Regions from separate parts of the Streptomyces sp. CNQ329 genome, predicted to be linked through region 1. Evidence: riboswitches for the same ligand, from Rfam matches in the RefSeq annotation. Region 1 holds a riboswitch; each other region holds the start of a gene.

Region 1 (5,593 bases):
GGGCTGCGGGAGCCGGGGCTGCCGCTGTACCTCTGGGAGCAGGACCGCGCTCCGGAAGAGCCGCAGGGCTCGATCCGGGCGGCCGAGGCGAGCTACGACGCGATGGTGGCACTGCGCGGCCGGGGCCACTGACCCGCGGGCACACCGGCCCCGAAGGGCACCGACCGCGGGTCGCGCGCCGCCGACGGCGGTGGCGCGGCCCGCGGTTTCTCCGTTCCCGCGGCGGGACCGGTCGCGGGCACCTCCCCCGCAACCGAAACAAGGAGGTTCCCGCCGGCCGGTCCGCCGCGGGTGCTCAGGCGGCGTCGCTGCGGCCCGCGGCGACCCGGGCGACGTCGCAGGACCAGGCCGGCTCGACACCCGTACGCCGGCAGACCAGCACGTACAGCGGGATCGGCGGCGTGTACGGAACACCGTCCGCCGGCCGGTGCACCAGCCGCGGCACGGCCACTGCGCCGCCCCCGCCGGCCGCCGCTTCGGAGACGGCGGCGCCCGGGGCGTAGTCCACGCTCCGCGGCCACTGCAGACCGGTGCCGGAGCCGGCCGGCACGATCCACCACCACCGGCTGCCGTCGGCGAAGACGCAGCCGACGCGGGGCAGCCGGGCCATCACGTCGTACCCGATCCGCTCCGGCACGCCCACCGCGTCACAGCCGAGCGGCGCGGCACCCGCACCCGGCACGGCCAGCCGGAGCCGGCTCCCGGGCCCGGTGCGCCTCATCCGGCGGCCCGTCCGCCGAACGCCCGGCCGGCCCCGGAGCTGCCGGCCGGAACGCGCGGTGCGACGGCTCCCCCGGCCGCCGGCGACTCCCGCAACAGCTCCGCCCAAACCACCAGCCCCGGGCCGGGCCGGGCGTCATACGCCCCCCAGCTACTGCTCACCGCGGTGACGAGCAGGAGCCCCCGACCCTGCTCGTCCGCGGACGACCGCTGCACCCGCAGGATTCCCGGCTCGGCACCCTGGTCGGTGACGGCCAGCCGCAGGCGGTCGGCGCTGCAGTGCAGCTCGCACCCTATGCGCCGACTCCCCGTATGCAGCAGTGCGTTGGTCACCAGTTCCGAGAGAACGAGGGTGGCGCTGTCGCCGACCTCGCCCTCCACCCCCCAGCGGTGCAGTTGCTCGCGGGCCAGGCGGCGGGCCACCGTGACGGCGTCCGCCCTGCCTGGCACCTCGAAACCGCACCTCGCCGCATCGGCCCCCGAACGGGCCCCCGGCAAGCCGGGGTCCTGTGTCACGACCCCCGTGTGATGCGGCTGTGTGGACTGGCTCACGTTCCAAACTATGGCCCCGCCGTGGCCACTTGGCAACCCGCACTGTGAAATTTTCAGAGTTGCCGTTGCACTGTGTCCGTCAAGCCCGGGGGCGTGGCACACTGCTGGAGGCAGTCCGACAGGGAGGTAGTGGCGTGAGCGAACCGCGGTCCGCGCCGACCGTGGGGCAGGTCGTGCTCGGCAAGCGGCTTCAGGAGCTGCGCGAGCGGGCCGGACTCAAACGCGAGGAGGCCGCCCGGACCCTGCGCGTCGCCCCGGCCACGGTGCGCCGGATGGAGACCGCCGAGGTCGCGCTGAAGGTTCCGTACGTGCAGGTGCTGCTGCAGGCGTACGGCATCGACCGGGAGGAGATCGACGCCTTCGTCACGCTGACCGAGGAGGCCAACGAACCCGGCTGGTGGCAGCGTTTCCACGACATCCTGCCCGACTGGTTCAGCATGTACGTGAGCCTGGAGGGCGCGGCGTCGCTCATCAGGTCCTACGAGCCGCACTTCGTGCCCGGTCTGATGCAGACCGAGGACTACGCGCGGCACGTGCTGCAGGTCGGCTCCCTCGGCCGCGTCACGCCCGAGGACATCGAGCGGCACGTCGCCCTGCGCATGGAGCGTCAGGAGCTGCTCACCCGCGAGGACGCGCCCCGCTTCTGGGCGGTCGTCGACGAAACGGTCCTGCGCCGCCCGGTGGGCGACCGCACGGTGATGCGCGCGCAGGTCGACCGGCTCCTCGACCTCTCGTCGCTGCCCAACGTCACGCTCCAGATGGCGGAGTTCCGCAGCGGGCACCACCCGGGCACGTACAGCCCCTTCGTCCTCTTCCGGTTCGCCATGCCGGAGCTGCCGGACATGATCTACACCGAGTACCTCACCGGCGCCGTCTACCTCGACGGCCGGCACGAGGTGGCCACACACCTCGCCGCCCTGGACCACATGGCGGCCCAGGCGGCGACGGCACCACGCACGAAGGACGTCCTCCGGGACTTCCGCAAGGAGCTGTGAATGGAACGCATCTACAACGGCATGCCGGCCGAGGACCTCGGCACCGAGGGCTGGCACAAGCCGTGGAGCGGCGGCAACGGCGGCAACTGCGTCGAGGCCATGAAACTCAAGGACGGCCGGATAGCGGTACGGCACTCGGCCCACCCCGACGGCCCCGCCCTCATCTACACCCCCGGTGAGATGGACGCCTTCATCGAGGGCGCCAAGGCGGGCGCAGCGGACTTCCTGCTCTCGCGGAGCTCGGCGTGACCGCGCCCGGCGCCGTGCCCGCACACCGACTGCGGTGCCACCCGGTCCACTCGCCGTCCGGGCCGGACGGCGAGCCCATCCCGGCGAACGGGGGTGTGGCCCGCATGCGCTGACGTGGGCCACCGGCCGGGAGCACAGTGAGGGAGGGGACACCCCGGGGGGGTCCCCTCCCTCGGCGTTCGCGGGCCGCTCCCGCGCAAAGCCGCTGCGCGGCCCGGCACATGAAATTCCAGGAATCATGAACCGTGGGTGTACGCGGCGCTGCCTTCCGCGACGTATCGGCGTACGGTATGCCCCCGATGGCTCTCATCAGCCACCCGGGGAGGCCCACGATGAGCGCATCTCCACCCCCGTCCCCACGCGCCGCCACGACGGGCACGGCGCGGGCGGTCCGTGTCGGGGTGCTGCTCCCCAGGCTGCCGGAGGAGCCCGCCGACTGGCTCGCGGAGTGCGCGGCGTACGACTCCGCCGGCGCCGACGCACTGTGGCTGGACGGCGGTCCGGACCCGGCACACGACGTGCTCGCGCTCGCCGCCGCCCTGGCCACCGCCACGAGCCGGGCGAGGCTCGTCGTCGCGCTGCCCGACAGCGTCCCGCAGGCCGCCCTGCTGGCCCGGGCGCTGGCCACCGTCGTGCTGCTCAGCAGCGGCCGGCTCGCGCTCGCCGCCGGCTCCCGGCGGTGCGCCGAACTCGTCGCCGTGGCCCCGACGGTGCCCGCCTTCCGCCGGCTCGCGCCCGCCGGTCCCGGGTACGAGGAGCCGGGCGCCGGGCGGTGGACCCCGGTGACGGCGCCGGCCGACCCCGACGCCTGGCAGGCCGCGCTCGCCGCCGCCGCGGAGCGCGGGGTGCACGGCCTCGTCGTACCGGCCGGGCAGCCTCTTCTGGAGGCGCTGCACCGGGAATGCACGGGTAACCGTCCCACGCGCCCCAGCCGTCCCAGGCGTGCACGCGCCGCCACGGAACGTCAGACTACGCGTGGATCCTCGTGATCCGCTTGTGATCTGACGTTCGATCTCCTAGTGTCCGTGACGTTCGCAGACGCGAGCGCCGCGCTCCGGTACGCCGAATCCTGCCCGTCGGAGCCCGGAACCGTCGTCCCCACCGCCGTTCGGGCAGGAGCGGGGGAACCACTTCTCCGTCGGCCGGAGGCACGGTGGCAGGACCGCACCGGACTCCCCGACTCGGGGTGAAGCCGCACCGCACGACGCGGCCGGGCAACTCCAGCCCGAACCCGACAGCTCACTTCGCAGGCGTCGGAGAAAGAGCGAGCCACCATGGCCGGAACCGGCACCCGGCGCGCGCCCAAGTCGCGCTCCACCCGCCGCTACGCCGCCGCCGCGGGAGTGGGCATAGCCCTGCCCGTCGCCGGCAGTCTCGCGGCGACCGCCGCGCACGCCTACACGGTCGAGAAGGGCGACACCCTCTCGGAGATCGCCGAGGACAACGGCTTCGGGCCCGACTGGCAGAAGTTGTACGAGGCCAACAAGGAAGCCATCGGGGACAATCCCCACCTGATCCTCCCGGGCCAGGAGCTGGACCTGGGCGGGGACAAGGCGGAGAGCAAGCCCGCCGAGGCCGACCGGACGGCCGCCAAGAGCGAGAAGAAGCAGCAGCGTTACCTCCAGCACACCGTCGGCGCCGGCGACACGCTGGCCAAGATCGCCGCGGAGTACGACGTGCCCGGCGGCTGGCAGCGGGTGTACGTCGACAACGAGAAGGCCATCGGTGACAACCCGGCCGCACTGAAGGTCGGCACCGAGCTGCGGGTCGACACCCAGGGCGGCAAGGTCGGCAAGTCCATCGATCCGAACGGCTCGTCGTCCGCCGGGAGTTCCGGGGGCGCCACCGAGGCGTCGCAGGCGAGTGTCCCGACCACCGAGTCCGGCATCCAGGCGGCGGCGCGGGAGATCGTACCCGCGGACCAGTTCACCTGCTTCAGCAACATCGTGGAGCGGGAGAGCGGCTGGGACCACACCGCGACCAACCCCAGCTCCGGCGCGTACGGTCTGATGCAGGCACTGCCGGGCGACAAGATGGCCTCGGCCGGTGCCGACTGGCGCACCAACCCGGTCACCCAGATCAAGTGGGGCCTGGACTACATGAACGACCGCTACGGCAGCCCGTGCGGCGCCTGGGAGTTCTGGCAGGCCAACAACTGGTACTGACGCCCGGGGCCCCGGGCCCGCGGTGAGTCTCCTGCCGCCCCGTCGCGCGGATCCCACCGTGCGGCGGGGCGCACCCGTGGACGGACCCGGTGTACGGGCTACGCCCCGGCCGCCCGCTCCGTCGCCGACCGCTCGGGCGACGGCGGGGGTTCGGTCGCGGGTGCCGCGGACAGCTCGGCCAGGTCCCGCGCCGCCTGGGCGAGGAGCCGGTGCATCGCCGACTCCGCGGCGTCGGGGTCCCCGGCGCGTATCGCCTCCAGCACGGCGCGGTGACCCGGCACGGGATCCTGCGGGTGGTGTCCGGGGCCGTGCACCAGGCGGTCGCGAGCGGCCAGTCCGCTGGTGATGACCAGATCCATGCGCTCCAGCAGCTCGTTGTGCGAGGCGGCCAGCAGGGCGCGGTGGAACGCGAGGTCCGCCGCGACGGCGCCGGCCGCCGCGTCCCGCGCGCCGGCCATCGCGGCGAGCGCCGCGTCCAGGGCGGTCAGGTCCGCCGCGGTGCGGCGCACCGCGGCGAGCCTCACCGCCGCCGGCTCGACGATGCCGCGCACCTCGTCCAGGTCGCGCAGCAGCGGGGAGGCGGCCCGCGCGGCGGCGCCCTCGCCCTGCTGCCGGCCCGCGGTCTCGAAGCGCCAGCGCAGCACGTCGGCGTCGAGGAGATGCCAGTCGGCGCGCGGCCGGACGAACGTGCCGCGCTTCTGCCGGGCATCGACGAGTCCCTTGGCCGCCAGCACCTTCAGCGACTCGCGCAGCGCGGTGAGGCTGACGCCCAGCTCACTCTGGAGTGCGGCGAGGTCGAGGGTCGCGCCCTCGGCGATCTCGCCGCTGAGAACGCGGTGCGCGAGCGTCTCCACCGTCTGCCCGTGCACCCCGCGACGGGCGTAACCCGACATGGCCGCTCGCTCCTCCCTC
Region 2 (5,593 bases), on a different contig from region 1:
GCAACGCCTCGGCGACCACGAGGATTTCCCCACCCATGCCCCGGACGTCCTCTCCGTCACGCCCTGCGGCGAAGGACATACCTCCTGGCAACTGGCCTTCCGTACTGCCACCGTCCACTGGGTCCAACAGGAAAAGATGGAGACCGGCGGTCTCACCTTCCAGCAGACCACAGGAGACTTCATCGCCCTGAACGGCGCCTGGAAGGTCGTTCCCGACGCCCCCCGGGGCTCCTCGTCGCCTCACGGCAGCGAGGTGACGTACGAGGTGAGTTTCCGCACCAGTGTCGCTCACCTGGCCGGGGCCATCGACCCGGTCATCGGCCGGGTGCTGCTCCGCTCGGCGTTCGCCATACTGACCGGCCTGGCCGCACCGACAGAACTGCTGTCGGGCGGAGAGTACCTGCACGACCTTCCTCCCGCGGCCTGAGCACAGTGGACTCGACGGTGATCTGTGTGCCCGACGACCGGGGCCGTTGGCCGTTCCCCTCTGCGAGGTGTGTCCAGCAGGCGGCTGATCTGCGGTTGTGGGTGGTCAGCGCCTGGCGGCCGCCAGGCGTCCTTCGACGGCGATCTTCAAGGCGTTCAGGAGCGCTTCCAGCGCCTCGGCCGGCATCGGCGGCCTTTGCCGGTGGGATCCGGCGACATCAGCGCCGTGTAGACGCAGAGGCACTGCAAGGAGACGGCCCGCGGCGGCCTCGCGGTCAACGTGGTGGAGTGCTGACAACCTCCGTCCCGGGCCGCGGTGTTACGCCTTCGCCAGCCCTCCTGGCCGAAGAGCCCGCCGGCCCGTCCGGGCTTCGGCGGCGGAGTCGGCGGGCCGCCCCGCTTCGGGTCGCGAACCTACCGGATGCCCCCTGTGCCACATTGTGCCCTATTTGATTGATTCGCACTTATCGCCCCTTCATGCCCTCCTTGCCGGTCGGACCCTCCCGCATCCGGTGACGCGAATCACGCCCCGCCGCGGGCGCCGGCAGCGGAATTCACAGTTTCCTTATCTGGAACGCGAGTTGTGGTGCTCTCCGCTTCGGCGGCGGCACTCCTCCGGCCACGGAGGCGGTCTCGTATGGACCGGACGAGTTCCGCGGCTTGTCCGAATCGAAAAGACATGCTTAAGTCTGCGCCAGTCGGATGGACGCCGAATCCTGCCGCCATCCGGAAACCGTTCCCTAACCACATACGGCAGGAGCGGGGGACCCATAGGTAAGTCGCCGGTCCGGATTCCGGAACGGCTTGGGGTGAAGTCGCACCGTCGTGCGGCCGGGCATCTCCTGCCCGAACCCGACAGCTCACCTCGCAGGCGCAGGAGGAGAAACACCCATGTCTGCAAGAGGTAAGCATCGCCGTCCCAAGCTGCGCCTGACCGGCCGTGGTGTCGCTTTCGCCGGTGTCAGCGGCGTCGCGATCGCCCTCCCGCTGATCGGCGCGTCCGCGGCCTCCGCGGCCGGGTCCGCCCCGGCCTCCGCTCACCAGGCCGGTGTACGCGCCGAGGCTCCTGCGACCGGTACCGCCAAGGCGGAGGCGACCACCTATGCCGTGGTCGCCGGAGATTCCCTGTCGAAGATTGCCGACGAGCAAGGCGTGCGCGGCGGCTGGCAGAAGTTGTACGAAGACAATCGCGAAGCCGTGGGCGGCAACCCGGACTTCATCCTCCCGGGCCTTGAACTCGTGATAGGCGGCAAGGCCGAGCCGGCGAAATCCGGCTCGGCAGACAAGGCGGCCACGGCGTCCCTCGAAAGCTACCCGGACAACCTCGACGGCTGGATCAGGGAGTCGCTGGCCATCATGGCCGAGCACGGCATCCCCGGTACGTACGAGGGTATTCACCGCAACATCATCCGCGAGTCCGGGGGCGACCCGCAGGCCATCAACAACTGGGACTCCAATGCCGCGGCGGGCACGCCTTCCAAGGGTCTGCTCCAGGTCATCGCTCCCACCTTCGAGGCTTACCACGTGCCCGGTACCTCGACCGACAGCTTCGACCCGGTCGCCAACATCACCGCCGCCTGCAATTACGCAGCCGACCGGTACGGGTCGATCGACAACGTCTACGGTCCGTACTGACAAACGGGGAGCGCCGGCGTTCCCACCGGCGCTCTCCGCTTCGGCGGTGGCGTCACCGCTCACCTGCCCCGGTCCGGCCGTTCCGGGCCGGGGTGGGAGCGCCAGTCGCCCAGTTCGTCGAGCGTGATGACGTACTCGTGCCCGTACACCTCTTCGAGGAAGGGCAGCGGGTTGTGCTCGCCGTCGTCGATGAACTCGCCGCTCCAGGTGGTGAACCAGCTCCAGTCCGCCTCGTAGGCCCGCAGCAGGTCCGGGTCGGGAATGGAGCCCGTCTCGGTCATCGCGACGAGCTTCCTGTCGCCGACGAGGTCGACGAGCTTGTCGTACGTGCCGCTGGCGGGGCCGTGGTCGCCGATCGGGGGGTAGGTGTCGGCGCTGATGACGTCGACGACGTCGTCGCCGGGGTACCAGGCCGGGTCGACGGAGTTCCACACCCAGATGAGGTTGTGCAGCCCGTGGTGGCCGGTCATGCGCTCGTACATCAGCCGCCACAGCTCCTTGGCCGGCTCGGGGCCCTTGGCGCCCCACCAGAACCAGCCGCCCTCGGCCTCGTGCAGCGGGCGCCAGAGCACCGGGACGCCCGCGTCCTGCAGCCGCTTCAGCTCCACCGCGATGGCGTCGATGTCACGCAGCAGCAGTGCGTACTCCTCGGACGCGGGGTCGGCGAGCGCGGCGGCCACGTCGAAGGTCGTCGCGTCCGTGTAGAACCCGCGCCACCACTCCTTGCCGGGTTCGTCGATGAGGCCGGCGGGGGCGTTCCAGTGCCAGACGAACGTGGTGATGCCGCCGCGTTCGTCCCAGGCGAGGGCGTTTTCGACCTCGGTGGAGGTGGTGCCGCGCTCGACCCGGCTGGGCGAGTAGTCCATCATGTCGTGCCCGGCCACGGCCGGAGCGCGGCCGACGTTCTCCTCCAGCCAGCGGAGGGAGGCCGTGTCCTGCTGGCCGCTGAGGATGTGCTCGCCGTAGCCCGCGGTGAGGTAGCTCAGCAGCGCCCGGGCCGCGGGGGTGGCCTGCAGGTCGACGGGGACGCCGGAGACCTGGTGCGGCGGGCGGGGCTCGCTCGGGCTGAGGCTGACGGCGTCGATCTCGTACCAGCCCCAGTTGTTCACGATCGTGATCGTGTCGGGGCCCTCCCCCAGCATCACCCTGCCCGCGGCCACGGTGCTGAAGGTGTCGGTGGCGGCGAGGGTGACGTCGCCCGCGCCCTCGCCGTTGAGCCGGAGCGACGCGACCTTCTGCCCGTACGGGGCGCGGTAGTGGATCGTGAGGTCGTGGAGCCCGGCCGGGCCGTCGGGGACGGTGAGGGTGACGGAGTCCTCGGCCGCGTCGAAGCCGGTGACGTAGCCGGTACCGGAGTAGCCGGACGCGGAGGACTCGACGACGGTGCCGTTCAGCTGGCCGTCCTCGGCCTCGTAGACGACGGGCTGGGCACGGGTGCCGGGCTCGTCCGCCGCGGCCTCGTGGCCCGTATTCGCCGAGAGAAGGGCCGCCAGAAGGGCGGTCAGAACGAGGAGCGCCAGTGCGGGCGTGCGGCGAAGTGGGGGGTGGCTCACCGGAGGTCTCCTGGTGGGGTATCGGGCGTGGGGGCGTGTACACACGGAGCTGGGAGCGCTCCCATCATGACTCCGTGTAATGACCACGTCAACGTCTCACCCGACCCGGGGTGCGCGGGGCTGGTTTTCACCGGGCGTCAGCGGTTACCCGCGTGAACATGAGTACGACGAAGACAGGTTCTGCCACGAAGAAGACCACACAGACACCCGAGGCCACCGCGAAGGCCACCGAGAGCGACGCCGAGAGCGACGCCACCGACGAGGCGACCACCACCAGGGCGGTCGCGGACAGGCTGGGAAGCGTCTACCACCGTGCCGCTTCGACGGCCGGCACCGCCGGAGGACTGCTCAGGGCCCGCAAGTCGACGTACGTCGCGGCCGGTGCGGGCGCCGCGGTCGCCGGCACCGCCGCCTACGCCGCCGGCCGGCGTTCCCGTCCGCGCCGGCGCGGCGCGCTGTCCCGTCTCACGGGCGGCCGGCTGTAGCCCGGGCAGGAACGCGGCGGGCCCCCGGAGCGCCCGCCGCCGTCCGCCCGGGGGCGGCGGGCGCGGCTGCCGGGAGGCGATCCGGTGGCGGCCCGCCGCCCCGGGCTACGGCTTGCGGCCGATGCCGCCCCACTGGTCCACGTCCCGCGGGCCGGCGAAGGGGGTCGGGTCCGGTCGCCAGGCGGGGATGGGGACGACGCCGGGCTCGATCAGGTCCAGGCCCTCGTAGTAGGTCTTGATCTGTTCGGGGGAGCGCAGGTGGTACGGGACGCCGCCGGCGGCGGCGTAGCGGCGGAGGGCCTCGACGTACTCCGGACTCGTGTCGGTGCCGTCGTAGTGCACCAGGAAGCTGCCCGGCGGCAGTCCCGCGAGGAGGCGGGCCACCAGGGCGCGGGCCGTGGTGTGGTCCTCGACGTGGCCGAGGATGCCCAGCAGCATCAGCGCCACCGGGCGGTCGAGGTCGAGGGTGCCGGCAGCCCTGGTGAGGATCGCGCCGGGGTCGTGGACGTCGGCGTCGAGGTACGTGGTGACGCCCTCGGGGGTGCTGGTCAGCAGGGCACGGGCGTGGGTGAGGACCATGGGGTCGTTGTCGACGTAGACGATGCGCGCCTCGGGGGCCACGCGCTGCGCCACCTCGTGGGTGTTGTTCTCCGTGGGCAGGCCGGTGCCGATGTCGAGGAACTGGCGGATGCCGGCCTCCGCCGCGAGCCAGCGGACCGTGCGGATGAGGAACGCGCGGCAGGCACGGGCCTTCTCCGCCTGCTGCGGGTAGACCGCCAGCACCTCGTCGCCGGCGGCGCGGTCGACCTCGTAGTTGTCCTTGCCGCCGACCCAGTAGTTCCAGACCCGCGCCGAGTGCGGGACGGAGGCGTCGACGGCGCCGGCAAGGCGCGGTGCGTCCTCGGCGTTCACGGCGTCACGGCTTCCTTGCGATGAGACCCAGGCACGATGCCTCCGCGTCGGTGTAGAGGGGCGCGGACGTCTCGCCGGAGCCGTCCGCGGGCCAGCGGTTGACGGGCAGGATGCCCGGCGGCAGCAGTTCCAGGCCGAGGGCGTCGACCAGTTCGGCCAGCTCGCGCCGGTCGCGGGCCTGCGCGGGCAGGCCCTGCTTGTGGTAGAGCCCGGCGGCGGCCTCGACCTCCGCGGGGGCGAACTCGGCCGTGATGTGGCTGAGGACGAGGTGGCTGCCGGCGGGCAGCGGGTCCATGAGGGCGCCGACGATGCGCCGCGGGTCGTCCTCCGGGGTGATGAAGTGCATGATCGCCACGAGGTTGACGGCCACCGGGCGGGCGAGGTTCAGCGCCGGATCCGGGCCGGCCATGCAGGGGTGGCCGAGGATGGTTGCGGGGCGGCGCAGGTCGCCCTCGATGTAGTCGATGCGGCCCTCGGCGGTGGAGTTCATCAGCGCGCGGGCGTGTGCGAGCACCACGGGGTCGTGGTCGGTGTAGAGGATGCGCGCCGCGGGGCGTACGGCCTGGGCGATCTCGTGCACGT
Region 3 (5,593 bases), on a different contig from region 1:
GCCCGCCTCCGCCGCACAACCACCCGGGACGGCTGAGCACCCCACCGGCCGGGCGGATACGGCTTGTTCGTGTCTGGTGGTCGGATTTGGGGCACTCCTACAATTGTCGGCTTCAGTGCAACACGACCGGTGGCCTCACGTGCCCGATTGGTCAATGCCGGGAACCCTCTGTGTGGCCACGCGGGGGGACGCTAGGGTCTACGGGTTGCGGTTGCCCGGAGGCCCACGGAAGGGTCGCCAGGGGGTGGCTGTGGCGGTTGAGGAACAGTCCGCATGGCGCAAGAGCAGCTTTAGCGAGGCCGAGGACGGATGTGTCGAGTTCGCCGTACAGGACGGATCCGTGCTGATGCGCGACTCGAAGAATCCGGCCGGGTCGGTGCTCGTGTTCACGCCCACCGCCTGGAGCGACTTCCTCGCGGCCGTGGCGTCCGGGGAGTTAGCCGGCTCCTGACCGGCTCGCCACTGCCAGGGGGAGTGAGTTCGTGGAGGCCAGGGGTGTGAGAACGCTGTCTTCCGGGGGGGACGGCCACCGGCGCGCGTCGTGGGGCCCGGGGACCGCCGCGTACTGCCTGGCCGGCGGAGCCGCGGCCACGGTCATGGCGGCTGCCCTGTCGCTGTTAGCCGACAGTGTGATGGTGAAGCGCGTGGTGTGGATCGTGGTGACGCTCGGAGTGGCGGTCGCCGCGGGGATCTGGCGGGCGCTCGCCCCGGTTACGGAGGATCGGCGCGGTGACGCGCATCTCCCGCCCGGCCCGCGGATGGGATCGCCCCGTCGGCGCCGGGCGATCCGGTGAAAAGGGTCTGAATCTTCTTCGTTACGGCGAACGCCAGGGCCGCGACCAGCGTGGATAGGACGAAGCCGGCCGCCGCCTGCAGAACGCGCGAGCCGGCTATCCGGAGGCCGCCGACGGAGTAGACCGTCAGCAGGGCGCAGCCCGTCACGATCACGACGGCGAGGACCCAGGAGAAGAGGCTCGCCTGCAGCCGCCGGATGTACTGCGTGGTGCTGTCCTGCTCCTCCTGCCGACGTCGGTCTGCCCGGGCGTCTTCCAGGCGAATGAGCTGATCGACCGACGCCGGGTCGCGTATCGCCTCCAGCGTGACCTGATCCGCCGAAACGGGGGCTCCACAGGCCCCGTCCGCCACCGCGGGTGCCAGGGGTGCCTGCGTCCCCGCGGCAGGTTCGGCCGAGCCGGCGGCTGCGGGAGCCTGCTGGCCAAGGCTGAGCAACCACATGAGCAACCGACTGAGGTGCAAGGCCGCCCTCCCGATGACTCCGGCCGTCGACGCTCTGCGCCCGGGCCTTCAGCGAGTGCCGAACTCGGTCTTGATGCGGTCCAGGAGCTCGATGGCGTCGTCCCCTCCGAGTGAGCGGCTGCTGACCGTGTCGAAGCATTCCTGGTAGCGCGACAGCAGTTCGAGGTCGTCACGGTTGGTCAAGCTGCCGGCGGCGTGCTCCACGTACAGCAGGTCGTCCTCGTCGTCGCCGAGGCTGAGCAGAACGAAGCTACCGAGCGTGCTGTAGTGCGCGCCGGCGGTCAGGGGCAGCACCCGGATGGTCACCTTCGGCTCCGCGCTCATCCGGATGAGGTGATCGAGCTGACCGCGCATCACGGCCGGAGTGCCGATCTGCCGGCGCAGGGCCGCCTCGTCGAGGACGAAGGACGACTCGGGACCGGTGTCGCCGTCGAACGTCCGCTCCTGACGTGCCATGCGCAAGTCCACGACCTTGCGCGCCCGGCTCTCCTCGACACGCGGTGCCAGCAGCGCCATGGCGTAGTCCTGGGTCTGCAGCGCACCGGGGACGACGATCGGGTGGTACGTACGGATCGACTCCGCGGCGCTCTCGTAGCCGAGGTACTTGGCGAACTGCGGCGAGACCAGCTCGCTGTACCGCGCCCACCAACTCGCCCCCTTACTCCCCCGGGCAGCCTCCTCCATCTCGGCCACCAGCTCAGGGTCGTCGACACCGTAGAGGTGCAGCATCGCCCTGAGATCAGTGACCGACACGCTGACCGTGGCCATCTCGATGCGGATCACCTTGGACAGGGACCAGTCGAGCTCGTCAGCGGCCTGGCGCTGCGTCAGCCCGGCCTTGCCGCGCGCCCTGCGCAGCTCCTGGCGTAGCTTGCGGCGATTGAGGCTGGGGTCCGCTGCCTGGGACATGTTGCTCCTCGGGTGACATGAAGCGTAGGTATGGTAGCTGTCAGCCGGAGGCTGATCGCGCCTAGCTGTCCGAGACTGGTCAATTGGACTCTATCATTATGACACATGTCATTCGTGCGGTGGCGCTTCGGCACCTTCGGAGATTGGTCCAGAGGACTCTGGTCCGGAGGGGGAGCCGCGCCGACCTGGGTGCGGGTGGGTCGGCCTGCGCGGATAGCGTGTACCTCACGCTATCCGCGCAGGGAGGACGACCCATGACCGGCGAACTGCTCGCGCGTGCGCGCGACGTGCTGCGTGCACACCCCGTCGTCGACGGGCACAACGACCTTCCCTGGGCCCTGCGCGAGCAGGTGACGTACGACATCGACCGGCGCGACATCGCCGTCGACCAGAGCGGGCGGCTGCACACCGACATCCCGCGGCTGCGGGCCGGCGGGGTGGGGGCGCAGTTCTGGTCCGTGTACGTGAGTACGGAGCTGGCCGGGGACGCTGCCGTGAGCGCGTGTCTGGAGCAGATCGACGTGGTGCGGCAGCTCGTCGACCGCTACCCGGGTGAGCTGCGGCTCGCCGTGACCGCCGACGAGGTGGAGGCGGCGCGGGCCGACGGGCGGATCGCCTCGCTGATGGGGGCCGAGGGTGGGCACTCCATCGCCAACTCACTGGCCACCCTGCGCGCCCTGCACCGTCTCGGCGTGCGGTACATGACGCTCACGCACAACGACAACACCGACTGGGCCGACTCCGCCACCGACGAGCCGCGGCACGGCGGGCTCACCGCGTTCGGCGAGGAGGTGGTGCGCGAGATGAACCGGGTCGGCATGCTCGTCGATCTCTCCCACGTCGCTCCGGCCACCATGCGGCACGCGCTGCGCGTCACGGAGGCGCCGGTGGTTTTCTCCCATTCGTCCGCGCGTGCCCTGTGTGACCACCCGCGCAACATTCCCGATGATGTGCTGGCCATGCTTCCCGGCAACGGCGGTGTGGCGATGGCCACGTTCGTGCCGAAGTTCGTCCTGCCCGCCGCCGTGGAGTGGACCTCGGAGGCGGACGAGCACATGCGGGCCCGGGGCCTGGACCCGTTCGGCGCGGACGACGAAGCGGTCCGTGTGCGGCGTGCGTTCGAGGAGGCGAATCCGCGGCCGGAGGCGACGGCCGCGACCGTGGCGGATCATCTGGATCATATGCGTGAAGTGGCTGGAATCGAACATATCGGTATCGGCGGCGACTTCGACGGCACGCCGTTCACCCCCGCCGACCTCGCCGACGTGGCCGGTTATCCGCATCTCGTCGCCGAGCTGCTGCACCGGGGCTGGTCGGAAGAAGACCTGGCCAGGCTGTTGTGGGGCAACGCGCTGCGGGTGTTGCGCGACGCCGAGGCGGCGGCGCGCGAAGTGGCGGCGCGGCGCGGCCCGTCGATCGCCACCATCGAACAGCTCGACGGTCCTCCGGGTGCCCCGGAGTGAGCAAAGTGACGTATGTCACTCACAGAATTCTCCTCTCATGGGGCCATGTGTCCGACTCCTCTGCTATCGACAAGTCTCCACCGGCAAGGGGTAATTGAGGAGCGGCGCCGGATGCGGCGATTGTCGGGCTGATTCCGATGTGACGTGGGGAACGGCCTTGATGACGTTTCACAGCTTGTTCTGTTTTCGGCTGTGTGTTTACGGTGCTCGCCGTGCTCGCTCCACCGATGCGGGTACCTCGTCGCCGTAACGCCGAATCCTGTCGGCGGCGACGGGCAGGCACTTCAGCTTTCACGGCAGGAGCGGGGGACCCAGGTAAGTGCCGGAACGTGCGCAGGCATGGGACGGCTTGGGGTGAAGCCATGCTCCGCATGGCCGGGCATCTCCAGCTCGAACCCGACAGCTCACCTCGCAGGCGTCGGAGAGGAGCATGTCCATGTCCGCACGCGGACGTCACCGTCGCCTGGGCCGGATAGCCCGGGGCCGCAGGGCCCTCATCGTCTCCGCCGGCAGCGCCGGCGTCGCCCTTCCGCTCATCGCCGGCGGCCACGCCCAGGCCGCCTCCGTCGACACCTGGGACCGCGTGGCCCAGTGCGAGAGCGGCGGCGACTGGAGCATCAACACCGGTAACGGCTTCTACGGCGGCCTGCAGTTCGTGCAGAGCACCTGGGAGGGCTACGGCGGCACCCAGTACGCGCCGCGCGCCGACCAGGCCACCAAGGAGCAGCAGATCGAGATCGCCGAGAAGGTGCTCGCCTCGCAGGGCCCCGGCGCCTGGCCGGTCTGCTCCGTCCAGGCCGGGCTCACCCAGGGCGGCCCCGCCCCGGACCTCTCCACCGGCGGCGGCGAGGAGGCCCGGCAGGAGAGCGGGCCCGAGACGCAGCCCGCGAAGGACGAGGCCCCGAAGCAGGAGCGGACACCGGAGAAGAAGCCGGAGAAGAAGTACGAGAACCCCGGCGACTACACCGTCGTCTCCGGCGACACCCTGTGGGACATCGCCCGCAAGCACGGCATCGCGGGCGGCTGGCAGTCGATCTACGAGGGCAACAAGGACGTCATCGGCGACGACCCGGACCTGATCTTCCCCGGTCAGAAGTACGAGTTCGACGGTGGCGAAGAGGTCACCCTGGAGGAGCCGGAGGCGCCGGCCGAGCAGTCCGCGACGCAGCAGGACGAGCCGGCGGCCGAGGAGCAGCAGGCGGAGGAGCAGCCCGCCGAGGCCGCTCCGGCGGGCGGGTTCTCCGCCCCGGTCGACGCCGGCCTGTCCACCGCGTACCGGGCCGCGGGCGGCTCGTGGTCCAGCGGTTACCACACCGGTGTCGACTTCTCCGCCGGCTCCGGCACCCCGGTCAAGGCCGTCTCCTCCGGCACCGTCGTCAAGGCGGGCAACGGCGCCGACGGCGGCGCGTACGGCATCGCCGTCGTGATCAAGCACGACGACGGCCACTACAGCCAGTACGCCCACCTGTCGTCCACCTCGGTGAGCGTGGGCCAGAGCGTGGGCGCCGGCGAGCAGATCGGCCTGTCCGGCTCCACCGGCAACTCCACCGGGCCGCACCTGCACTTCGAGGTGCGCACCAGCCCGGACTACGGTTCGGACATCGACCCGGTCGCGTACCTGCGCGACAACGGCGTCACCGTCTGAGGATCCCCCGTATGGCGCGGCCCTCCGTTTCCGGCGGAACGGGGGGCCGCGCCGTACGCCGTCCGCGGCCCGCGGTCCGAGGGGCCGGCCCGCCGGGCCCGGCGCCGCCCGGTCCCGGGCTACGCCGCCGGGCGGCCCATGGCGCGGAAGGTCCAGCCCGCGGCGCGCCACGGCGCCGGGTCGAGGGTGTTGCGGCCGTCGATCAGGTGCGGCCGGGAGACGACCGTCGCCAGATGCGCGGGGTCGAGCGTGCGGAACTCCGGCCACTCGGTGAGGTGGAGCACGATGTCGGCGCCGCGCAGCGCGTCCTCCGCCGACG
Region 4 (5,593 bases), on a different contig from region 1:
TCCTGGTGAGGGTCCAGAAGTCACCGATGAGTTGCTGCGCGGTGTTCACCAGCTCGTATCCGCTGGCCTCCCCGGCGTGCAGGAAGCCGAGGAGCGATGCGGCGGTGGGATTGAGGTCGGCCATCAGGTTCTTTCCGTTGACATTCCACTGTGGACGGTGTGCGATGGAGGAGCACGCACAGTCCATTGTGTCATGTCGCCGCGAGGAGGCGAAGGCGATGAACGCATCGGCCCACAGCATCGGGTTCCGCACCCTGGGCGACGAGACCACCATCGGGGAACTGCCGGTCAGGGGCGCGCTCCCGGGCTGGCTGGAGGGCAGTCTGCTGCGCAACGGCCCGGCCCGGTTCGACGCGGGCGAACGGTCCGTACGCCACTGGTTCGACGGCCAGGCGATGCTGCACCGCTTCACCTTCGAAGGTGGCCGGGTCTCCTACGCCAGCCGCTACCTCGACACCCCCGCCAACCGCGCCATGGCAGCGGGGCGGATCTCCTTCCCGGAGTTCGCCACCGACCCGTGCCGCTCGCTGTTCGCCCGTTTCTTCACCCGCTTCGCGCGCAAGCCCACCACGAACGCCAACGTCAACCTCACCCGCTTCGGCGACCGCTACGTGGCCCTGACCGAAACGCCGCTGCCGGTGGCGTTCGACCCCGACACGCTGGCGACCGCCGGTGTGGTCGGCTACGACGACGACCTGAGCGGGCAGTTGACCACCGCGCACCCGCACCAGGATCCGGCCACCGGCGACCTGGTCAACTACGTGCTGCACTTCTCGCGCACGAGTGAGTACCGCATCTACCGTCAGCGGGCCTCGGGCACCACCCGCGAGCTGATCGGCAGCCGCAGGGTCACCCGCCCCTCGTACATGCACAGCTTCGCCCTCACCCGGCGGCATGTCGTCCTGGCGGAGTTCCCGCTCGTGGTGAATCCGCTGAGCATCGTGCTCAGCGGCCGCCCGTTCATCGAGAACTACCGCTGGGAGCCGGAGCGCGGCACCCGCTTCACGGTCATGGACTCCCGCGACGGGTCCGTGCGCGGCACATACGAAGGGCCCGCGTTCTTCGCGTTCCACCACATCAACGCTTTCGACGACGGCGATGACGTGGTGCTCGACATCTGCTCGTACGACGATGCCTCGATCATCGACGCGCTGTATCTGGACCGGCTGCACGCGGGCGGCGGCATCCCGTCGGCGCTGCCCACCCGCTACCGGATCCCTGTCGGCAAGGGCAACGGCGACAGCGCCGGCGGTGGGAGTGTCGGCGTGCAGCGGCTGTCGGAGGAGAGCCTCGAACTGCCGCGCATCTCCTACGCGCGACACAATGGCTCCCCCTACCGGTACGCGTACGGCGTGGGCGCGCGGGACCGCAGCAGTGCCCACTTCATCGACCAGCTCGTGAAGCTCGATGTGACCACCGGTGACACGCTGACCTGGTCGGAGGAGGGCTGCTATCCCGGCGAGCCGGTCTTCGTGGGGGCGCCGACGGCCGCGCCGGACGCCGCCGGTGAGGATGACGGGGTGGTGCTGTCCGTGGTCCTTGACGCGGCGGCGGGCACCTCGTTCCTGCTGGTGCTGGACGCCAGAACATACGCCGAGTTGGCACGGGCGGAGGTACCGCACGCGGTGCCGTTCGGTCTCCACGGCATGTTCACCGGCCGCCGGCACCCGTGAACCGGGGTTGAGCGTTTCCTTCCCGTGGGCCGGTGTGGCGGGTGCGCTGGGGGGTGCGGTTCACCGGGTGGCTTCTCATGACGGTCTCAGGGGGGCGTGGCAGGGTTGCCGCCATGAACGCCTACGTCAGGAACATCGTGCTGGACTGCGCCGACGCCCGCGAGCTTGCCGACTTCTACACGCAGCTTCTCGGCATGCGGATCATTCGTGAGGACTGGATGGTGATCGCCAAGGACGAAGACAGCTTTCCACGGCTGGCATTCGAGGTAGTCGACGGCTACCGGCCGCCGCTCTGGCCCGACTTCGAGCGTAGGTATCCCCAGCAGATGCACATCTGCTTCGGCGTCGACGATTCCGTGGCCGCGAGTGAGCTGGCGCTGCGGCTCGGGGCCACGCCGCTTTCCGACGTCGGTGGCACGTGTCCGGTGTTCGCCGATCCGGCCGGGCATCCGTTCTGTCTCTGCGGGCCCGGGGAGTAGGTCCCGGGAAAAGGCCGACGGCCCTGGTGTCGGGGGGTCGGCCACCAGGGCCGCCGGCGGTCTCGGTGCGCATCCGGACGCCACGGGGGGAAGGTGCGTACGGACACGCCAGAGACGTGGGAGAGAGGTATATGGGGGCTTGCGGTCTTCCGTGCGGGCAGGTCCGGGTCCCGGCCATCAGGGCCGGGGCGCCGGGCCCGCCGCGTCGGTCAGACCGGGGCGCCGTTGTTGCGCAGCCAGGCGAGGGGGTCCACTGCGTCCCCGCCGCCGGGTCGTACCTCCAGGTGCAGGTGCGGGCCGGTGACGTTGCCCGTGGCGCCTACGCGCCCGATGACGTCGGCGGTCGTGACCTCGCCGGAGGACTGGATGATGGAGGACAGGTGGCAGTACCAGATTTCGGTGCCGTCTTCGAGCGTGAGGACGATGCGGTAGCCGTACGAGCCGGCCCAGCCGGCCTCGGTGATCGTGCCGCCGTGTACGGCCTTGACCGGGGTGCCGGTGGAGGCGGCGAAGTCCTGGCCCGTGTGGCCCGCGGCCCACATGTCGCCGGACTCGCCGAAGCTGGAGGTGAGCGTGTAGTTGGAAAGCGGGGCGACGTAGCTGGCGGCGAGCTTGGCGAGGCGCTCTGCCTCCGCCTTGCGGCGGGCCTCCTCCTCCGCCTTGCGGCGGCGCTCCTCCTCCAGCTTGCGCTGGCGCTCCTCTTCCTCGGCCTTCGCCTCGGCGGCCTCCTCGGCCGCCTGCTTGGCGGCCTCGGCCTCGGCGGCGGCGCGGGCAGAGGCGTCGGCCTCCGCCTGCTGCTGGTCGGCCTGCTGCAGGATGCGTGCCCGCAGGGCCTCGCCGGAGTCGGCGGACTGGGTCGCGGTGTCGGCCCCGGCGTCGCCGGCGTAGCTGACCTGGGTGAGCGGTGCCGTGGTGACGACCGAGTCGGAGGCGGGCTCCTCGCTCGGCATCAGGTCGCCGACGCCCGGCAGGCTCTCCGCGTCCGGGAGCTGCGCGCTGATCTCGCTCGCGACGGCGTTCACCTGGTCGGGCATGGATATCGCGACCGGCGGCTTCTCCTGCGCCGTGGCCATGCTGCCCGCGCCGACGGCGGCGAAGACGCCGACGCCGAGTACGGCGCCGCTGCGGGCCATGCTGCCGCCGCGCTGCTTTGCCAGGCGCCGACGGCCGCGGGACGGAAGGTCGTCCTCGGGAAAGACTTCATCGACCGGGACCGGCTCTTCGACGGCGTAGTCGGCGGGCGCATACCCCTCGGGGGCGTGACCGCCGGACGCATAACCGTCGTAGCCGTACTCGTCATAGCCATGGCCGTAGCCAGGCCCAGGCCTGTAGGACGCCACGAAGGCGTACTCCTTTCCTTCCTTCTCGCCTACCGGGTTAGCTGACGGGTTCGGAGCAGGAAGGTCTCCTACAGGCCGCCTCCTGGCGGAGGTTGGCCCGATTCACCCCAAGGTGGTGGTTCCCCGGTTCCCTAGGTGTTGCCGTTGCTGCAGTTGTTTCGCGTTCGGGATTCGGCGACGGCGCACGGTGCCGCCTCTTGCGGCGGCAGTGACGACCGCGCTGCGTTACCGCACGCTAGCGGACGACGGCGTTCGATTCCAAGTCGTTCCCGTTATTCAGTTGTGCTTTACCGCGGACGATCCGGGCATGTACCAGCGGAAACGGACAAGTTGACGCCTCGGTAACACGGGAAGAAGTCCGGTCGTTAGCTGATCGTGCATCAGTTGTTATGCGGAGGGGCGCTGTTCCGCTACGGAGCGTGTCCGCGCGAGGGCAGCGATGGCGCACTCGAAAACGTCCCGAACGGGGGTACGGAGTACGGGGTACGGGCCGGGCGGGGGCGCGCCTCAGCCGCCCCCGCCGTCAGGAGAGCCGTACCGGGAAGGACTCCAGGTCGTTCTGCGTCAGCACCGGCAGGTTCCGGATCTCCCCCACCGGCACCGCCGGCCGCAGCTCGGGGAAGCGGGCGAAGAGCGCCGGCAGCGCCACCGCCGCCTCCAGCCGCGACAGGGCCGCGCCGGGGCAGATGTGCGGCCCGTGGCCGAAGGTCATGTGGCGGATCGGCGTCGGCCGGGTCACGTCGAAGGCGTCCACGTCCGCCCCGTGGTGCCCGGCGTCGCGCCCGATCGCGCGGTAGGAGATGACGACGCCCTCGCCCTTCTCGATCACCGTGCCGGCGATCTCGATGTCCTCCGTCGCGAACCGCATCAGCAGGTGGGTCACGGGCGGGTCGTAGCGCAGCGCCTCCTCGATCGCCGTCTCCCACGTCACCGTGCCCTCGCGGACCATGGCGAGCTGCTCGGGGTGGCTGAGCAGCCCGCGCACGGTGGTGAGCAGGAGCGTGATCGTGGTCTCGTGCCCGGCGGCGATCATCGACTTCAGGTTGCCGACGACCTCTTCCTCGGTCAGCGGCTCACCGCCCTCGTCGGCGAAGATCAGTGCGCTGGTGAGGTCGTCGGCGGGGGCCGCGGTCTTCTGCCGCACCATCTCCGTGAACACGCGGTCCAGCTCCGCCATCACCGCAAGCCGCTCGTCCTGCGGCGTGAGCATGGAGAAGAACGCCTTCCACAGCCGCATCTGCCGCGGTATCTCCGATTCCGCGACGCCCATGAGCGCGCACACCACCCGCATCGGCAGCGGCTGCGCGAAGACCTCCTTGAGGTCGACGACCCCGTCGCCTTCGGCCGCCGCGGACGCCAGGGCGTCCAGCAGCTCGGCCGTCACCCGCTCGACCACCGGCCGCAGCGCGTCGAGCCGCCGCGGGGTGATGGCCTGCGCCGTCTTGGCGCGCAGCCGCCGGTGCTCGGCGCCGTCGACCGTGAACATCGACCGGCCCGGGTTGACCATCCCGATCAGCGGCCACTCCGCCGTGACCTCGCCCGTCTGCCACAGCCGCCAGGCGCCGATGTCCTTGACCAGCCGGCTGTCGGTGAGCAGTTGCCGCGCCTCCGCGTGCCGTGTGACGGTCCACGCGGGCGCGCCCAGCAGTTCGATCCGGGTGAGCGGGGCGGCGGCGCACAGGTGCGCGGTCTCCCCCGCGAGGTCGCGTACGAGGGGGTCGATGGCCAGCGGCTCGGGGAGGGCCCCGGAGGCGGCGGGGGCGGCGGCGGAGCCGGCGGCGTGCGGGCAGTTCACGAAGGGCCTCCTGCGGCGCGTACGGGGGTGAAGGTGACCGGCAGCGCGGTCATGCCGCGCAGGAACGCGGACGGCCGCCGCACCAGCGTCTCCGCCGGCACGGACAGGTCCAGGTCGGGCAGCCGGTCGAGAAGTACCTCAAGGCCCGTCCGGGCGATGATCTCGGCGATCTCCTGGGCCGGGAAGGGACAGCGGAAGTCGCCGTAGCTGAAGGCGAAGTGCGCGCTGTTGCCCTCCTGCGCGGGTACGCCCCCGCCGTACCCGTAGCCGCCCGAGCCGTCCGTGCCCCCCAGTGCCTGCTTGATC

Evidence for each region. A riboswitch is a leader RNA that binds a small molecule or an ion and turns the genes downstream of it on or off. The one in region 1 is predicted to bind cyclic di-AMP.
Region 2: it holds a riboswitch for cyclic di-AMP, as region 1 does, so the genes downstream of both, I003_RS0113890 (LysM peptidoglycan-binding domain-containing protein) here and I003_RS0100660 (aggregation-promoting factor C-terminal-like domain-containing protein) in region 1, are expected to answer to the same signal.
Region 3: it holds a riboswitch for cyclic di-AMP, as region 1 does, so the genes downstream of both, I003_RS0123695 (transglycosylase family protein) here and I003_RS0100660 (aggregation-promoting factor C-terminal-like domain-containing protein) in region 1, are expected to answer to the same signal.
Region 4: it holds a riboswitch for cyclic di-AMP, as region 1 does, so the genes downstream of both, I003_RS0125675 (peptidoglycan DD-metalloendopeptidase family protein) here and I003_RS0100660 (aggregation-promoting factor C-terminal-like domain-containing protein) in region 1, are expected to answer to the same signal.

Annotation. Positions count from the first base shown of each region.
Region 1 is NZ_AXVU01000001.1:135,425-141,017, reverse strand. Features, by position in the region: gene I003_RS0100690 (sugar phosphate isomerase/epimerase family protein) at 1-132, shown strand, start outside; gene I003_RS0100685 (hypothetical protein) at 296-721, opposite strand; gene I003_RS31285 (ATP-binding protein) at 718-1,170, opposite strand; gene I003_RS0100675 (Scr1 family TA system antitoxin-like transcriptional regulator) at 1,407-2,267, shown strand; gene I003_RS0100670 (DUF397 domain-containing protein) at 2,268-2,516, shown strand; gene I003_RS0100665 (LLM class flavin-dependent oxidoreductase) at 2,849-3,505, shown strand; cyclic di-AMP (ydaO/yuaA leader) riboswitch at 3,609-3,784, shown strand; gene I003_RS0100660 (aggregation-promoting factor C-terminal-like domain-containing protein) at 3,791-4,681, shown strand; gene I003_RS0100655 (FCD domain-containing protein) at 4,780-5,574, opposite strand.
Region 2 is NZ_AXVU01000017.1:103,509-109,101, forward strand. Features, by position in the region: gene I003_RS34810 (SRPBCC family protein) at 1-427, shown strand, start outside; cyclic di-AMP (ydaO/yuaA leader) riboswitch at 1,154-1,314, shown strand; gene I003_RS0113890 (LysM peptidoglycan-binding domain-containing protein) at 1,318-2,061, shown strand; gene I003_RS0113895 (glycosyl hydrolase) at 2,121-3,614, opposite strand; gene I003_RS34230 (hypothetical protein) at 3,773-4,099, shown strand; gene I003_RS0113905 (SAM-dependent methyltransferase) at 4,205-5,011, opposite strand; gene I003_RS0113910 (SAM-dependent methyltransferase) at 5,016-5,593, opposite strand, start outside.
Region 3 is NZ_AXVU01000040.1:54,595-60,187, forward strand. Features, by position in the region: gene purE (5-(carboxyamino)imidazole ribonucleotide mutase) at 1-36, shown strand, start outside; gene I003_RS0123675 (DUF397 domain-containing protein) at 251-451, shown strand; gene I003_RS0123680 (hypothetical protein) at 712-1,236, opposite strand; gene I003_RS0123685 (Scr1 family TA system antitoxin-like transcriptional regulator) at 1,306-2,166, opposite strand; gene I003_RS0123690 (dipeptidase) at 2,421-3,629, shown strand; cyclic di-AMP (ydaO/yuaA leader) riboswitch at 3,870-4,062, shown strand; gene I003_RS0123695 (transglycosylase family protein) at 4,066-5,274, shown strand; partial or broken gene I003_RS0123700 (nucleotide sugar dehydrogenase) at 5,394-5,593, opposite strand, start outside.
Region 4 is NZ_AXVU01000050.1:24,115-29,707, forward strand. Features, by position in the region: gene I003_RS0125660 (PadR family transcriptional regulator) at 1-124, opposite strand, end outside; gene I003_RS0125665 (carotenoid oxygenase family protein) at 219-1,673, shown strand; gene I003_RS0125670 (VOC family protein) at 1,787-2,152, shown strand; gene I003_RS0125675 (peptidoglycan DD-metalloendopeptidase family protein) at 2,362-3,492, opposite strand; cyclic di-AMP (ydaO/yuaA leader) riboswitch at 3,504-3,646, opposite strand; gene I003_RS0125680 (cytochrome P450) at 4,016-5,287, opposite strand; gene I003_RS33210 (cytochrome) at 5,284-5,593, opposite strand, start outside.